One region of the Bradyrhizobium sp. USDA 3256 genome, then DNA from elsewhere that is predicted to be linked to it. Evidence: predicted binding sites of a transcription regulator. Region 1 holds the regulator's gene; the other holds the start of a gene.
What was found. The regulator LexA, encoded in region 1, represses DNA repair genes until DNA is damaged. The targets are predictions, from matches to a motif close to TGTTCNNNNTGTGTTCNG.
Positions count from the first base shown of each region.

Region 1 (7,089 bases):
TGCCGCCCGGCAGGGATCGCAAGCGGAATGGCGGAGCAGGGCACGACGCCGGGCGGCAAACGCGGCTACGCGGGGACGTGGCCGCCGCGCGCGGCCGCGCCGGCCGGCGGCTTTCTTCCGGCCCGCGTCGGCATCTGGAAGCCTCTCGTCGAGACATTGCGGCAATGGGCGCGCGCCGAGGCTGGCGCGGGCCGCCTGTTGCCCTGGGTGCCGGTGGCGTTCGGCACCGGCATCGCGTTCTATTTCGCGGCCGAGCACGAGCCGGTGCTGTCGGTCGCGGCCACCGTCGCAATCCTGCTCTGCCTGCTGGCGCTGCTGCTGCGGCGGCGCAGCGTGTTTCCCGTCATCGCGCTGCTTGCCGCGGTGGCCGCGGGTTTTGCGACGGCGACCTGGAAGACGGCGCGCGTCGCTCACACGGTACTGGCGCGGCCGATGTTCTCGGTGGCGCTGACCGGCTTCGTCGAGACGCGCGACATCCGCGAGAAGACCGATCGTTTCGTGCTGCGCGTGGTTTCGATGGAGAGCCCGCGCGACATGACGAAGCTCGATCGGGTCCGGCTCTCGGTGAGGAAGGGCACCGCGCCCGATGTCGGCAGCTTCGTTGAGTTGAAGGCGCGGCTGTTGCCGCCGCTCGGGCCGCAGCGCCCGGGCTCCTATGATTTCGGCCGTGACCTCTATTTCCAGGGCATCGGCGCCTCCGGCTTCGTGATGGGCGCCGTCAAGACCAGGGAGCCGCCTGCGGCCGGCGGCTTTGCGCTGCGCTACGCCGCCTTCATGCAGGGCCTGCGCGACGCCATCGACGCGCGGATTCGCACCACGCTCGACGGCGACCAGCGCGCGATCGCAACCGCATTGCTCACCGGCCGGCGCGATGCGATCTCGACGCCGGTCAACGATGCGATGTTCATCTCGGGGCTCGGCCATGTGCTGTCGATCTCCGGCTACCACATGGCCGTGGTCGCCGGCGTCGTGTTCTTCGCGGTGCGCGCGCTGCTTGCGCTGTTTCCGGCGCTGACGGCGGCGCATCCGATCAAGAAATGGGCCGCGGCGGCCGCGCTGGTCGCCGCGGCGTTCTATCTGTTGCTGTCGGGCGCGGAGGTCGCGACGCAACGGTCGTTCTTCATGACCGCCGTGGTGCTGCTCGCCGTGATCGTCGACCGACGCGCGATCACCTTCCGGACGCTGGCAGTGGCGGCGCTGATCGTGCTCGCGATCGCGCCGGAGGCGCTGGTGCATCCCAGTTTCCAGATGTCGTTTGCCGCGACGCTCGGGCTGGTGGCGCTGGTGCAGATCGGGCTACCGAACCTGCTGGCGTCGCCCGACCATTCGGCAACCGCGCGGGTCGCGCTGTGGGGCGGGCGCGAGCTCACGATGCTGATGCTGGCCTCGCTGGTGGCGGGGCTGGCGACGACGCCCTATGCCGCGTTCCATTTCCATCGCGTGACGCCCTACGGGCTGCTCGCCAACCTCGCGGCGATGCCTGTCGTCTCGGCGGTCGTGATGCCGGCCGGCCTGCTCGGGCTCGTCGCCATGCCGTTCGGCTTCGATGGACTGTTCTGGGCGATCATGGGTCTCGGCATCGACTGGATGATCCTGGTGACGCAATGGGTCGCCGCACTCCCGGGTGCGGTCGGCCGCATGGCGGCGTTCGGCATCGGGCCGCTGATCGCAGCGAGTGCCGGCATCATCCTGCTCGGGCTGCTGCGCACGCCGCTGCGCTGGTCGGGCGCGGTGCTGCTGCTGGTGGCCTCGGTCTGGGCGCTCAGGGTGCCGCAACCGGACGTGCTGGTGTCGGGCGACGGCCGCAACGTCGCGGTGCGTGGCGGTGACGGACGGCTGCATCTGATGCACAGCGCCAAGGATGCATTTTTGGTCAAGGAGTGGCTGGCGGCGGACGCCGACGCGCGCACCGCCACCGATGCGTCGCTCGGCGAGGGCGTCTCCTGCGATGCCGGCGGCTGCGTGACCCAGGGACCCGGCGGCGCCTTCGTCGCGCTGGCGACCCGGCCGGAGGCGCTGGCGGACGACTGCGAGCGCGCAGCCCTGATCGTGACGGCGCGGCCGGCGCCGCAGGGCTGCGCGGCATCGGTGATCGATGCCGAGCGGCTGCGCCGCCACGGCGCGCTGGTGCTGCGACGGATCAGGGACGGCTACGCCGTCGATGCAGTCAAGCCCGGCGGGATCGACCGGCCGTGGTCGCCGGCGGTTCCCGGCGACGGCGAGAGCGAGACGACGCTACGCGCGCCCGCCGCCGCGCCGCGGCCTGCGGTGGATGCGACGCCGGCTGAGACCGATCTGCAGGGCGATGATTAGCTGTGGTCTGGCGAGGGGCCGCTTGGCAGCTCGAACAGGCCGAGATGATATTCGTCGGAGTCGGGGGCGTCGGGCTTCTTGACGAGAGTAAAGGAAGCCTCGGGAAATTGCTCCCAGACTTTCAGGTCGTCGGCCGTTACCGTCAGCCAACCGAACCGGAACAGGTAGCGGCCCGGTTCCGTGACGCGTCCAGCCTTTTGCCATGTGACCTTATCGACCACCGCGCACGTCCTCCGTGCCCGATGATGCGCCAAGGCGCCGGCCGACGCAAATCTCCTTCTGCGCCCCGGAAGCGGGAGTCCGGGGTCGCCCGAAATTGCTTAGGTCATTCGCCGCCGAACAGCTCATTCCGCGGCGACGATGCGCTCAACCCAAAAACAGCGTTGCGAATGCGGAGGGCCGCCGCTCCACAACCTTCGGCTTCTGCTCGACCGGCGGATGCAGCGCCGGCAATTGCAGCACGCTGACGCGCTGTCCCTCGACCAGCTGGGTCACCAGCACATGGCTGCCGTCGGGGAATTCGACCGCGTCATGATGCCGATCGGGCACGTCGGGCTCGACTTCGTTGAACACGCCGACGCGATAGTTCAGCGTCTTGGTCCAGATCCAGCGGCTGTCGTAGCGAACGTTCTCGGCGAAAGCGAGCTCGGTGCCCGGCAGCATGCAGACCGCGACAGTGGGATCGTTCTCCGAGGCAAAGCCGCGGGTCGACGTGCCGCGGAACGTCGTCGTGATCAGCGTCTCTCCGACAATGGCGGGGCGCGATGCCACGGCGTGCAGACTATAGTCACACATCGGATGGCTCCTCATTTCGAGGTAGCGACCCGTGCCTCTCCTTGAGGCATTAGGGCCTCTACCAGAGTGGACGATAGCGAACGAGCGTCTGCTCGTTTCTGGGCGATTGTACGACTGGTCCGAGATCGCTCCGATCACAAACACGCGACGCTGCGCGAGAGGTATCGGAGCGCATCGGGCAGGCCGTACGCTACACTATCATGCAAGGAACGATCCGACGTGTTGCTCGTTCCCGGCCGCCGCAAGTATTTGCAATTCAGTATTTGCGATAAAGGCCGATCAGCTTGCCCTGGATGCGGACCCGGTTCGGCGGCAGGATGCGCACTTCATAGGCGGTGTTGGCCGGCTCGAGCGCGATCGATGCGCCGCGGCGGCGGAAGCGCTTCAGGGTGGCTTCCTCCTCGTCGATCAGCGCCACCACGATGTCGCCGGTATTGGCGACGTCGTTGCGCTGGATCAGCGCCATGTCGCCGTCGAGGATGCCGGCATCGACCATCGAGTCGCCGCGCACCTCGAGCGCATAGTGCTCGCCGGCGCCGAGCATGTCGGGCGGCACGCTGATGGTGTGGCTGCGGGTCTGCAGCGCCTCGATCGGCGTACCGGCGGCGATCCGGCCCATCACGGGGACCGCGACTGGACGGTTGCCGTCGTCCTCGGCAATCGGCGGCGTGCTGGCGCGCCGGCCGAGGGTGCCTTCGATGACACTGGGCGTGAAGCCGCGGCGACCGTTGCCGGCGCCGGCCGAGAGTTCGGGCAGCTTGATGACCTCGATGGCGCGGGCGCGGTTCGGCAGGCGGCGGATGAAGCCGCGCTCCTCCAGCGCAGTGATCAGGCGGTGGATACCGGACTTCGAGCGCAGGTCGAGCGCATCCTTCATCTCGTCGAAGGAGGGCGGTACGCCGGCCTCTTTCAAACGTTCATTGATGAAACGCAGTAGTTCGTACTGTTTGCGCGTGAGCATCTCGAGTATTCCCCCGGTTGATAGCGTCGTTCGATTCCGAGACTCTTCTGGTGGGGCCTGCAGGCCGGGCCTGACCTCAGGAGCATGTGCTCAATGCACCTGCTTCCACGCGGCTTCCCGATTGTAGACACCAGTACTCGAAACAAATCATGAACGGACACTATATGTTCGATATGTGTTCCGCAACCACTTAATTTCCGGTGAACGTGTCGGGCAACGCACAATCGGCGGGGCGCGAAAACCCTATTCGGGCAGTGTCAGAATTTCGCATTCGCTGCCTTTGACGGCAGCCGCCGCAAACGGCGGACGCACGAGAAGCGCCCGTGCCGCAGCGAGATTCCCGAGCAGCGACGAGTCCTGCTGCGTCACCGGGGTTGCGACCAGCGTGCCGTCCTCGCGCGCTTCGAGACGCGCACGCAGATAGTCCTCGCGCTGGTCGTTGGCGGCGAGGTCGCGGCCGAGCAGGGCGCTTGCGCGGCGATGATGAATCACTTTCCGGCCGCTCAGCGCCCGAATCAACGGCACCAGGAACAGGAAGGCGCAGACATAGGACGACACCGGATTGCCGGGCAGGCCGATCACCCGCATCGCGCCGAGCCGGCCGTGCATCATCGGCTTGCCGGGCCGCATCGCAATCCGCCAGAACGCCATCTCGACGCCCTCGGCTTCCAGCGACCGCTTGACGAGATCGTGGTCGCCGACCGAGGCGCCGCCTGTCGTGATGAGGATATCGGCGCCGGCCTCGCGTGCCCGGCGGATGCCGGCCGTGGTCGCCTCCACCGTGTCGGCGGCAACGCCGAGGTCGACGGTCTCGGCGCCTTCGGCGCGCGCCAGCGCCCGCAGCGCGTAGCCGTTGGAATAGACGATCTGGCCGGGACCGGGCTGCGAGCCCGGCATCACCAGCTCGTCGCCGGTCGCCAGCACCGCGACCTTCGGGCGGCGGCGCACCGTCAGTTCCGGATAGTTCATGGCGGCCGCCAGCGACAGCGCGCGGTCGGACAGGCGGCTGCCGCCGGCGAGCAGCACCTCGCCCTCACGGAAGTCGACCCCGGCCTGGCGGATGTGCCGCCCGACGCTGGCGGCCTCCGAGATCGTGATGTGGTCGCCGTCGACGGCGGTGTCTTCCTGGATGATCACGGCGTCGGCGCCGCTCGGGATCACGCCGCCGGTGAAGATCCGCACCGCCTCGCCGGCGCCGACCGTCCGCTCGAACGGCCGGCCGGCGGCGACTTCGCCGATCACCTTGAGCCGGGCCTTTAGATCGGCCGCATCGGCGGCGCGCACCGCATAGCCGTCCATCGCCGACATCGGCTGCGGCGGCTGGGTGCGCAGCGCCGCGAGGTCGTGCGCAAGCGTGCGGTGGTAGGCGGCATCGAGCGCGACCATCTCCTCCGGCAGCGGTTCGGCGCCGGCGAGGACGGCGGACAGGGCATCGGCAACCGGCATCAGGGCCACGCTCAGAGCTCCTCAATTCCTAATGTTCAATACCAAGTGCGGTCAAAGCCCTTGCCACGTCATCCGTCGATGTCACGTGGATAGCATGAAGGCCGCGCGCCCGCGCACCTTCGATATTGGCGGCCAGGTCGTCGAAGAACAGGATCCGCGACGCCGGCACGCCGATGGCTTTTACCACATGATCATAGGCCTCGGCGTCGGGTTTGCGGAAGCCGATGCTCGACGACAGGAAGACGTTGCGGAAATGGCTGAGCAGCTCGGCATGGGTGACCGAGAAATGCGCGACATGGGCCGGATTGGTGTTGGAGAAGGCGTAAAGCGGCATTTGCCTGGCGGCCGCCGCGACCAGCGGGGCGATGCCCGGCATCTCGCCGGTGAAGATCGCATTCCAGCCTTCGAGGAACTGGGCGTCCGTGATGTTGATGCCGAGCGTCCGGCGCAGGCTTTCGAAGAACGCCGCGTCGTCGATCCGGCCGATCTCGTGATGCTTGAAACTGTCGTCGACGACAAAGCGCGTGGCGAGCTCGGCGGGCGCACAGCCGGCATGCTGCGCCCAGTGCGCCATCACCTTGTCAAAGTTGATGTCGAGCACGACGCGGCCGATATCGAACAGCAGCACGTCGACGGAGTTGGGAGTGAATTGCGAGGTCATTGCGTGAAACCGTGTACGAGAATTGCGGGCGGGCGGCAATGTCCTCGATTTGTGCGGCAGGTGTGCGACGGGCGTTAAGCGCGCCGTCGTCCATGCACGCGCGGGTGTCATCACCCGCGCGCAAGCGGGTGATCCAGTATTCCAGAGACGCTTGTGCTTGAGCCGAGAGGCCGCGGCGAAGTGGAAGGCGTGATTTGCTACCCTTCCAGAAGGAAGAAAGAACTCCAGCTCGCGCCATATCCACCGCCGTCGTCCCGGCCTAGTGCGCAATTGCGCACGGGGGCCGGGACCCATAACCACCGCATTTGATCAGGAACGGGATCGTGGCCCCAGCGTCGCGCAACAATTGAGATTCGTGGTAATGGGTGCCGGCCTTCGCCGGGACGACGCCGAGTGTGTTGTCGCTTGTGCGTCAAACGTCCGCATTCTCGCGACATGATTTGTCCGAGCTTTGCTCTTCGTTGCATCCTATATTTTTGCTGTGGAGGCTTGCCACGTCGGGGCACGCGCGCAAGTTTTCAAGGCACCAAGCGGCTTGATGCTTGCCGGCGGCTTGGTGCCCGCCGGGCGTAGCTCTCACATCCTGGACAGTGCCAGGCCGAGGTAACCGATCAGCGCACCGGTGCTGAGAATGATGACGACGAGCGCCTGTTCCGAGCGTGCTTGCAAGGTTTTCCGGGTCACGGCGTTGGACGCTCCGTCTTCGAGATCATGCGGTCCAACGAACAGCATCAATTTCCGTTCCGGTCTTCCCCCGGGAACCTTCACGACCTGCCGAGTGACGCGACGAACGGAACGCGGGTCGGCCGCCTATGAGGGCGGCGCGATCCCCGGAACGGGGAAAGCGCGGCACATCTCGACGCTGTTCGACCTCAATCGCTTGACGACCGCTGCATCTCCCTTCGACCGGAGG
Region 1 covers NZ_JBSSAE010000002.1:3,473,306-3,480,394, reverse strand. Annotated here, with positions in the region: gene ACVWY5_RS18055 (ComEC/Rec2 family competence protein) at 28-2,313, shown strand; gene ACVWY5_RS18050 (hypothetical protein) at 2,310-2,534, opposite strand; gene ACVWY5_RS18045 (hypothetical protein) at 2,680-3,108, opposite strand; gene lexA (transcriptional repressor LexA) at 3,365-4,069, opposite strand; gene ACVWY5_RS18035 (molybdopterin molybdotransferase MoeA) at 4,313-5,524, opposite strand; gene ACVWY5_RS18030 (HAD family hydrolase) at 5,544-6,176, opposite strand; gene ACVWY5_RS18025 (hypothetical protein) at 6,753-6,911, opposite strand; gene ACVWY5_RS18020 (serine hydroxymethyltransferase) at 6,987-7,089, opposite strand, start outside.

Region 2 (7,089 bases), 5.0 Mb from region 1:
GACCTTGGAAAAGCCGATGTCGATCACGAACGGCGCGGTCATGGTGCCCGAAAACGCGTCGGTGAACTTGAACAGCACCACAAAGGCGAGCGCCGCGAAGGCGTCCTTGCGGCTGAGGAACTCGGAGAACGCGCCGAGCGCCGCGTGCAACACGCGTTCGGCCGCGTTCTGCGCATGCGTCGCCGCCTCCGCGCCTTTCGATTGCGCCGGCTCAGTCGCCGCAAGCGCGGTGATGATACCGATCACGACCAGCGCGGCCATCACCACATAGCCCCACATCCAGGCCGACGGGCGCGCGAGGCCGGCGGACTCGAACCCGCTGACGATGAACAGCGCGCCGGCGGTCGAAACCAGCATGCCGACGCGGTAGGCCGCGACATAGGACGCCATCCCGGCGGCCTGCTCGCTTTCGGGCAGGCTTTCGACGCGGAAGGCATCGACCACGATGTCCTGCGTCGATGAGGCCGTTGCGACCAGCAGCGCGGCGAAGGCCGCGAACCATGACGATCGCGCCGGATCGGCCATCGCCAGCACCACGATCGCCGCGATCAGCAACAGCTGCGAGAACAGCAGCCAGCCGCGGCGGCGGCCGAACATCTGCGTGAACAGCGGCACGTGCAGCGCGTCGACCAGCGGCGCCCAGAGGAACTTCAGCGTGTAGGGCGTGCCGATCAGCGCCAGCAACCCGATGGTGCCGAGATCGACCCCGGCCTCCTTCATCCACACCTGCAGCGTCGAGCCCGACAGCGCCAGCGGTAGCCCCGAGGAGAAGCCCAGCAGCAGCACGATCAGCACCCGCGGCTGCAGGTACACGGCAAAGCTGTCGCGCCAGGAGGTGGCGGCGGGCTTTGGCTCCGGCTTTGCAGACGCGTCTGACGTCGCTTCAGGTGCTGTCATAGAGGAGTTGGTAGCAGATTCGGCCCCAAAAAGACTGTCATCGCCCGGCTTGACCGGGCGATCCAGTATCCCGGAAGCCTATCCGCCACCTGCGGCAATTTCCGGGTAAAGATCGATCCAGTCCGGATTGTCTTTTTCGATTAGGGAAATCTTCCAAGCGCGTCGCCATTTCTTCAGCCGTTTCTCGCGTCGGATCGCGTTCTCAGGATCATCGAACTGCTCGAAATAGACCAGCCTTACGACATCGTACTTTTCCGTGAAGCCTTCGACCAACTTCAACTTGTGCTGGCCGACGCGACGAATGAGGTCGTTTGTCACACCGATGAGCGTGCCGCCGATATGGCTGGCGAGGATGTAGACGTAATAGCTGCGTGCCCCCATCTGCCGCCTCTGGATACTGGATCGCCCGGTCAAGCCGGGCGATGACAGCTGATTATGTGGTGCGATCTTTGGTCAGCAACATCACTAGGTGCGGTCATAGAGAAGTTGTTCCCAGAATCAGCCCCCAAAAGACTGTCATCGCCCGGCTTGACCGGGCGATCCAGTATCCCAGAGGCCTATCCGCCACCCACGGCTATTTCGGGATAAAGTCGGGCGATGACATCGATTGGGTGGCGCACGCCGGACAACGTCTAGAAACAACAATCACTCCCCCGCCTGCAGCTTGCGTGGGGCGGGGAACAGGTTGGACGTGCTGCCCTTGACGAAGCGCGGCACCTCGATCGGGGTCTCGGACTTGCTGAAGTCGAGTTCCTCGATCCGGCCGGCGCGTTTCTCGATCTTGTCGGCGGAGATCAGGATCTGCCTGACGTCCTCGTTCACCTGGCCGAAATGGGTTTGCAGCTTGAGCACGCGATCGCGCAGGCGGCCAAGGTCGTCGCCGAGATGCATCACCTCGTTGCGGATCTGGTCGGCGGCGTCGCGGATGCGGGCGTCCTTCAGGATCTGCTGCATCACCTGGATCGCCAGCATCAGGAGCGACGGCGACACCAGCACGACGCGGGCGCGATAGGCCTTCTGGATCACGTCGTCGAAGCCGTCATGGATCTCGGCATAGACCGATTCCGACGGCACGAACATCAGCGCGGTGTCCTGGGTCTCGCCCGGGATCAGGTACTTCTCCGCGATGTCGCTGACATGCTTCAGCACGTCGGCGCGCAGCCGCTGGCTGGCGAATTTGCGTTCTTCGTCGCTGCGCGCATCGTGCAGCGCGGTCATGGCCTCGAGCGGGAATTTCGCGTCGATGCAGAGCGGGCGCTGGTCGGGCAGGAACACCACGCAGTCCGGCCGCTTACCCGACGTCAGCGTGTACTGGAACTCGAACGAGCCCTTCGGCATGCCGTCCTGGACGATCGCCTCCATCCGCGCCTGGCCGAACGCGCCGCGCGATTGTTTGTTGGCGAGCACGTCGCGCAGCGTCGTCACCTGGGTGGTGAGCTCGTTGAGGTTCTTGTGCGCGTGGTCGATGATGCCGAGTCGCTCGTGCAGCACGCGCAGTGAATCCATCGTGTTGCGGGTCGATTGCTCCATCGACTGGCCGACCCGGTGGGTCACCGAATCGAGTCGCTCGTTGACCGCGCGGGCCATCTCGGCCTGGCGGCCGGCCAGCGCCTGCGCCATGGCATCGACCCGCCCGGAGGATTCGCTCTGGGCCCGCAGCATGTCGGCGAGCCGCTCTTCCAGCTCGTCGGCGCGGATGGCCTGGGCCATCGCGAGTTCCGCGCCGCGCCGGCTGGCGCGCGCGATCACCACGGTGATGGCGAACAGCAGGATCAGCGCCAGCGCGCCAAGGCCGATCAATGCGTCGGAGACACGGACCGGAAGGTCGCCAATCGTGAGCAGAATCTCGTTCATGTCGGCCCTTGTAGCCGATTCGCGGCTAAGCGCGAACGAAGAGGGAACGTTTATGGTAAATGCATTCCTGATTTTCCGGGTTAATGCGGGGTGAAGAAACGTGGTTAAGGTTATCCTAACGGGTTCCTGAGCGCATTGACCCCATGAAGTCAGCAGCTTAAATCGCCGCCATGGCATTAAGAGAAATCATCATCCTGCCGGACAAGCAGTTGCGGCTGGTGTCGAAACCGATCGAGAAGGTGACGCCGGAGATCCGCAAGCTGGCCGACGACATGCTCGAGACCATGTATGACGCGCCCGGCATCGGGCTCGCGGCGATCCAGGTCGCGCAGCCGCTGCGGCTGATCACCATGGACCTCGCCAAGCGCGACGAGAACGGCGAGACCACGGCGAAGCCGCGCGTCTTCATCAATCCGGAGATCATTGCGCGTTCGGAAGAGCTGTCGGTTTACGAAGAGGGCTGCCTGTCGATCCCCGAATATTACGAGGAGGTCGAGCGGCCGGCGCGGGTGCGCGTGCGATTCACCGATCTTGACGGCACGGTGCATGAGGAGGATGCGGACGGGCTCTACGCCACCTGCATCCAGCACGAAATCGATCATCTCAACGGCGTGCTGTTCGTGGATTATCTGTCGAAACTGAAGCGCGACCGCGTGTTCAAGAAATTCGAGAAGGCCGCCAAGCGCGCGGCGGAGTAGGCGCGCGCACTCCGCCGTCATGCCCGGGCTTGACCCGGGCGTCCACGTCTTCCTTCTGGGAGACCAAAGACGTGGATGGTTGGGCATAGGCGAGCGAAAGCGACGCCGTCCTTGACGGCTATGCCCGGCCATGACGAAGATTGGATCCTCCCGGAAGAATCTGACCGCATGCCTCTCCGCCTGATCTTCATGGGCACGCCCGATTTCGCGGTGCCGACGCTGCTGGAACTCGTGGCCCATGGCCATGAGGTCGTGGCGGTCTACACCCGCGCGCCGAAGCCGGGCGGGCGGCGCGGCCTGCAATTGCAACCGACGCCGGTCGAGCAGGAGGCGCGCCGCCTCGGCATTCCCGTGCTGACGCCGAAGACCCTCAAGACCTCGGAAGCGCTCGAGGAGTTTCGCGCCCATGACGCGGATGCCGCCGTCGTCGTTGCCTACGGCATGATCCTGCCGCAGGCCATTCTCGACGCGCCCAGGCTCGGCTGCTTCAACCTGCATGCCTCGCTGCTGCCGCGCTGGCGCGGCGCCGCGCCGATCAACCGCGCCATCATGGCGGGCGATGCTGAGAGCGGCGTGATGGTGATGAAGATGGATGTCGGCCTCGACACCGGCGACGTCGCGATGGCCGAGCGGCTGCCGATCACGGACAGCATGACGGCATCCGACCTGCACGACGCGCTGGCGCCGCTCGGTGCCGACCTGATGGTGCGCGCAATGGCCGGGCTCGAGCGCGGCGGCTTGCAGCTGACGAAGCAGAGCGAGGACGGCGTCACCTATGCGGCCAAGATCGAGAAGGCCGAGGCGCGGATCGACTGGACACAGCCGGCGCACGCGGTGCTGCGACACATTCACGGGCTCTCGCCGTTTCCCGGCGCCTGGTGCGAGCTCGCGGGCGAAAACGAGCCGGTACGGCTGAAAATCCTGCGCTGCGAGCAGGCGAAAGGCTCGGGCCAGCCGGGCGATGTGCTCGACGACAATTTCGCGATCGCCTGCGGCGACGGCGCGATCCGGATCCTCGACCTGCAGCGCGCCGGCAAGGCGCCGATGAAGGCAGCGGACTTTTTGCGCGGCACGCCGCTGAAGTCGCCTGCGCGGCTCGGCTGATGCCCCGCTACAAGCTCACCATCGAGTATGACGGCACGCCGTTCTCCGGCTGGCAGATCCAGGACACCGCGCCGACCGTGCAGGGCGCGCTGGAGGCGGCAGTCAAGGCGATCTGCGGCGAGGACGTGCGCGTCCATGGCGCAGGGCGTACCGATGCCGGCGTGCATGCGCGCGGCCAGGTCGCGCATTGCGACATCGCCAAGCATTTTCCGCCCGGCCGCTTTCGCGACGGGCTGAACGCGCATCTGCGGCCCAATCCGATCGGCGTGCTCGCGGCTGACATCGTGCCGGACGATTTCGAGGCGCGGTTCTCGGCGACCAGGAGGCATTACCTCTATCGCATCACCAACACGCGCGCGAACCTCGCGCTCGACATCGGCCGGGTCTGGCGCGTGCCGCGCGCGCTCGATGCCGACGCGATGCACGCCGCCGCGCAGCGCCTGCTCGGCAAGCACGATTTCACCACCTTCCGCGACACCGAGTGCCAGGCCAAGTCACCGGAGAAGACGCTCGATCAGCTCGACGTCACCCGTGACGGCGCCGCCGTCAACATCGTGACGTCGGCGCGCTCGTTCCTGCACAGCCAGGTGCGCTCGATGGTGGGCTCGCTGGTCTGGGTCGGCGAGGGCCGCTGGAGCGCCGACGACCTCGCTTCCGCGCTCGCCGCCCGCAACCGCGCCGCTTGCGGCCCCGTGGCGCCGCCGGACGGGCTCTACCTGATGCGGGTGGATTACTAGGCGGTGTGAATGATCGCGTAGGTAGAGCCTACCCGAAATACCACGCTGTATCTGGTGCGGGTGGATGACTGGTAGCCCCAATCCCTACTGTGCATGGGGTTGTTTTCGATGTTTTTGTCCGGCCGGGCGGCTGGCCTACCCGAAATACCGCTCCAGCACGCCTCGATATATCCGCGTCAGCTTCTCCAGATCGGCCACCGGCGTGCGCTCGTCGACCTGGTGCATGGTCTGGCCGACCAGGCCGAACTCGATCACCGGGCAATAGCTCGAGATGAAGCGCGCGTCCGAGGTGCCGCCGGAGGTCGATAGCTCCGGCTTGCGGCCGGTGACCTCCTCGATCGCGGCGACCGCGAGGTCGGTGAACGGCCCGGGCTGGGTGACGAACACGTTGGAGTTCGACGGTTGCCAATCGATATGGGCGCGGATCCGGTTGCCGCAGGCCTTCGCCAGCCGCTCATCGACCAGCTGCCGCAGGCTCTCCTGGGTGTGGTTGTCGTTGTAGCGGATGTTGAATTTCGCCCGCGCCTGGCCGGGGATCACGTTGCTTGCGGTGTTGCCGACATCGACCGTGGTGAATTCGAGGTTGCTGGCCTGGAACTGCGCGCTGCCGTGATCGAGCGGCTCGTCGCTCAGCGCCACGATCAGCCGCGAGATATCCGGCACCGGGTTCGAGGCACGGTGCGGATAGGCGACGTGGCCCTGCACGCCCTCGACAACAAGCGTGCCGGACTGCGAGCCGCGCCGGCCGATCTTGATCATGTCGCCCAGCACCTCGACATTCGAGGGCTCGCCGAGCACGCAATGATCGAATGTCTCGCCGCGCTCGGCGCACCATTTCAACAGCTTGACGGTGCCGTTGATCGAGACATCTTCCTCGTCGCCGGTGATCAGGAAGGAGATCGAGCCCCCACCGTTTTCCTGAGGCTTGCCGCCATGGTCGCTGAGATATTGCAGCACGGCGGCGACGCTGCAGGCGACGCCGCCCTTCATGTCGACGGCGCCGCGGCCATAGAGATAACCGTCCTTCACCTCGCCGGAGAACGCGCCGAGCGTCCACGCCGCTTCATCGCCGGGCGGCACCACGTCGGTGTGGCCGGCGAAGGTGATATGCGGCGCCGAAGAGCCGATGCGCGCATAGAGGTTGTCGACATCGGCGGTGCCGGGCTCGGAGAAGGTCACGCGGTGGACCTCGAAGCCTGCGGCTTTCAGCAGGTTTTCGAGAACGCCAAGCGCGCCGGCGTCGGCCGGGGTGACGGAGGGGCAGCGAACGAGATCGCGGGTAATCGAGACGGCATCACTCATGCGCCTCGCTTAACACGTCACACGGCAGGGGGACTAGCTTTGTGCGGCACGATATCGAGCTCGCTCTGCTGATCCCAGCCGCGCGCGGAGCGCGACTCGCTGTCGCGGCCTTGCCGCACATGGGTTTTCCCGAGCGGATTGGGGCCATAACGATTGGGGTAGCTGGTGCCGCGCAAAAAGGCGAGCTCGATGAAGCCCCAGACATAGAGCACGAAGACGATCAGGCCCGCGGCCATCACCCAATAGGATTCATCGGGGAGCCGATCCGAGAACTGGCTCATGAGACCCGGGATCGCGAAGAACGGGACCATCCACCAGCCGCTCTTGTCGCGGTCGTGCAGACGCTTGATCGAGACAGCGACATAGACCCAAACGAACAAGAACGTTCCGCAGGCCTTGACCAGCAATGCCGGCAATCCGGCCCAGCTCAGCGATCTGTAGCTGTCGGGGTCGAAGGCCCGGAAGATGTCGTCGACATTGAAGCTGAACCCGTTCTT
Region 2 covers NZ_JBSSAE010000002.1:8,438,561-8,445,649, forward strand. Annotated here, with positions in the region: gene ACVWY5_RS41630 (AmpG family muropeptide MFS transporter) at 1-897, opposite strand, end outside; gene ACVWY5_RS41635 (GIY-YIG nuclease family protein) at 976-1,278, opposite strand; gene ACVWY5_RS41640 (DNA recombination protein RmuC) at 1,543-2,751, opposite strand; gene def (peptide deformylase) at 2,922-3,449, shown strand; gene fmt (methionyl-tRNA formyltransferase) at 3,618-4,553, shown strand; gene truA (tRNA pseudouridine(38-40) synthase TruA) at 4,553-5,290, shown strand; gene dapE (succinyl-diaminopimelate desuccinylase) at 5,426-6,592, opposite strand; gene ACVWY5_RS41665 (DUF805 domain-containing protein) at 6,610-7,089, opposite strand, start outside.
Region 2: a site for LexA is predicted at 2,783-2,800, ahead of ACVWY5_RS41640 (DNA recombination protein RmuC). Genes of this name have one in related genera too.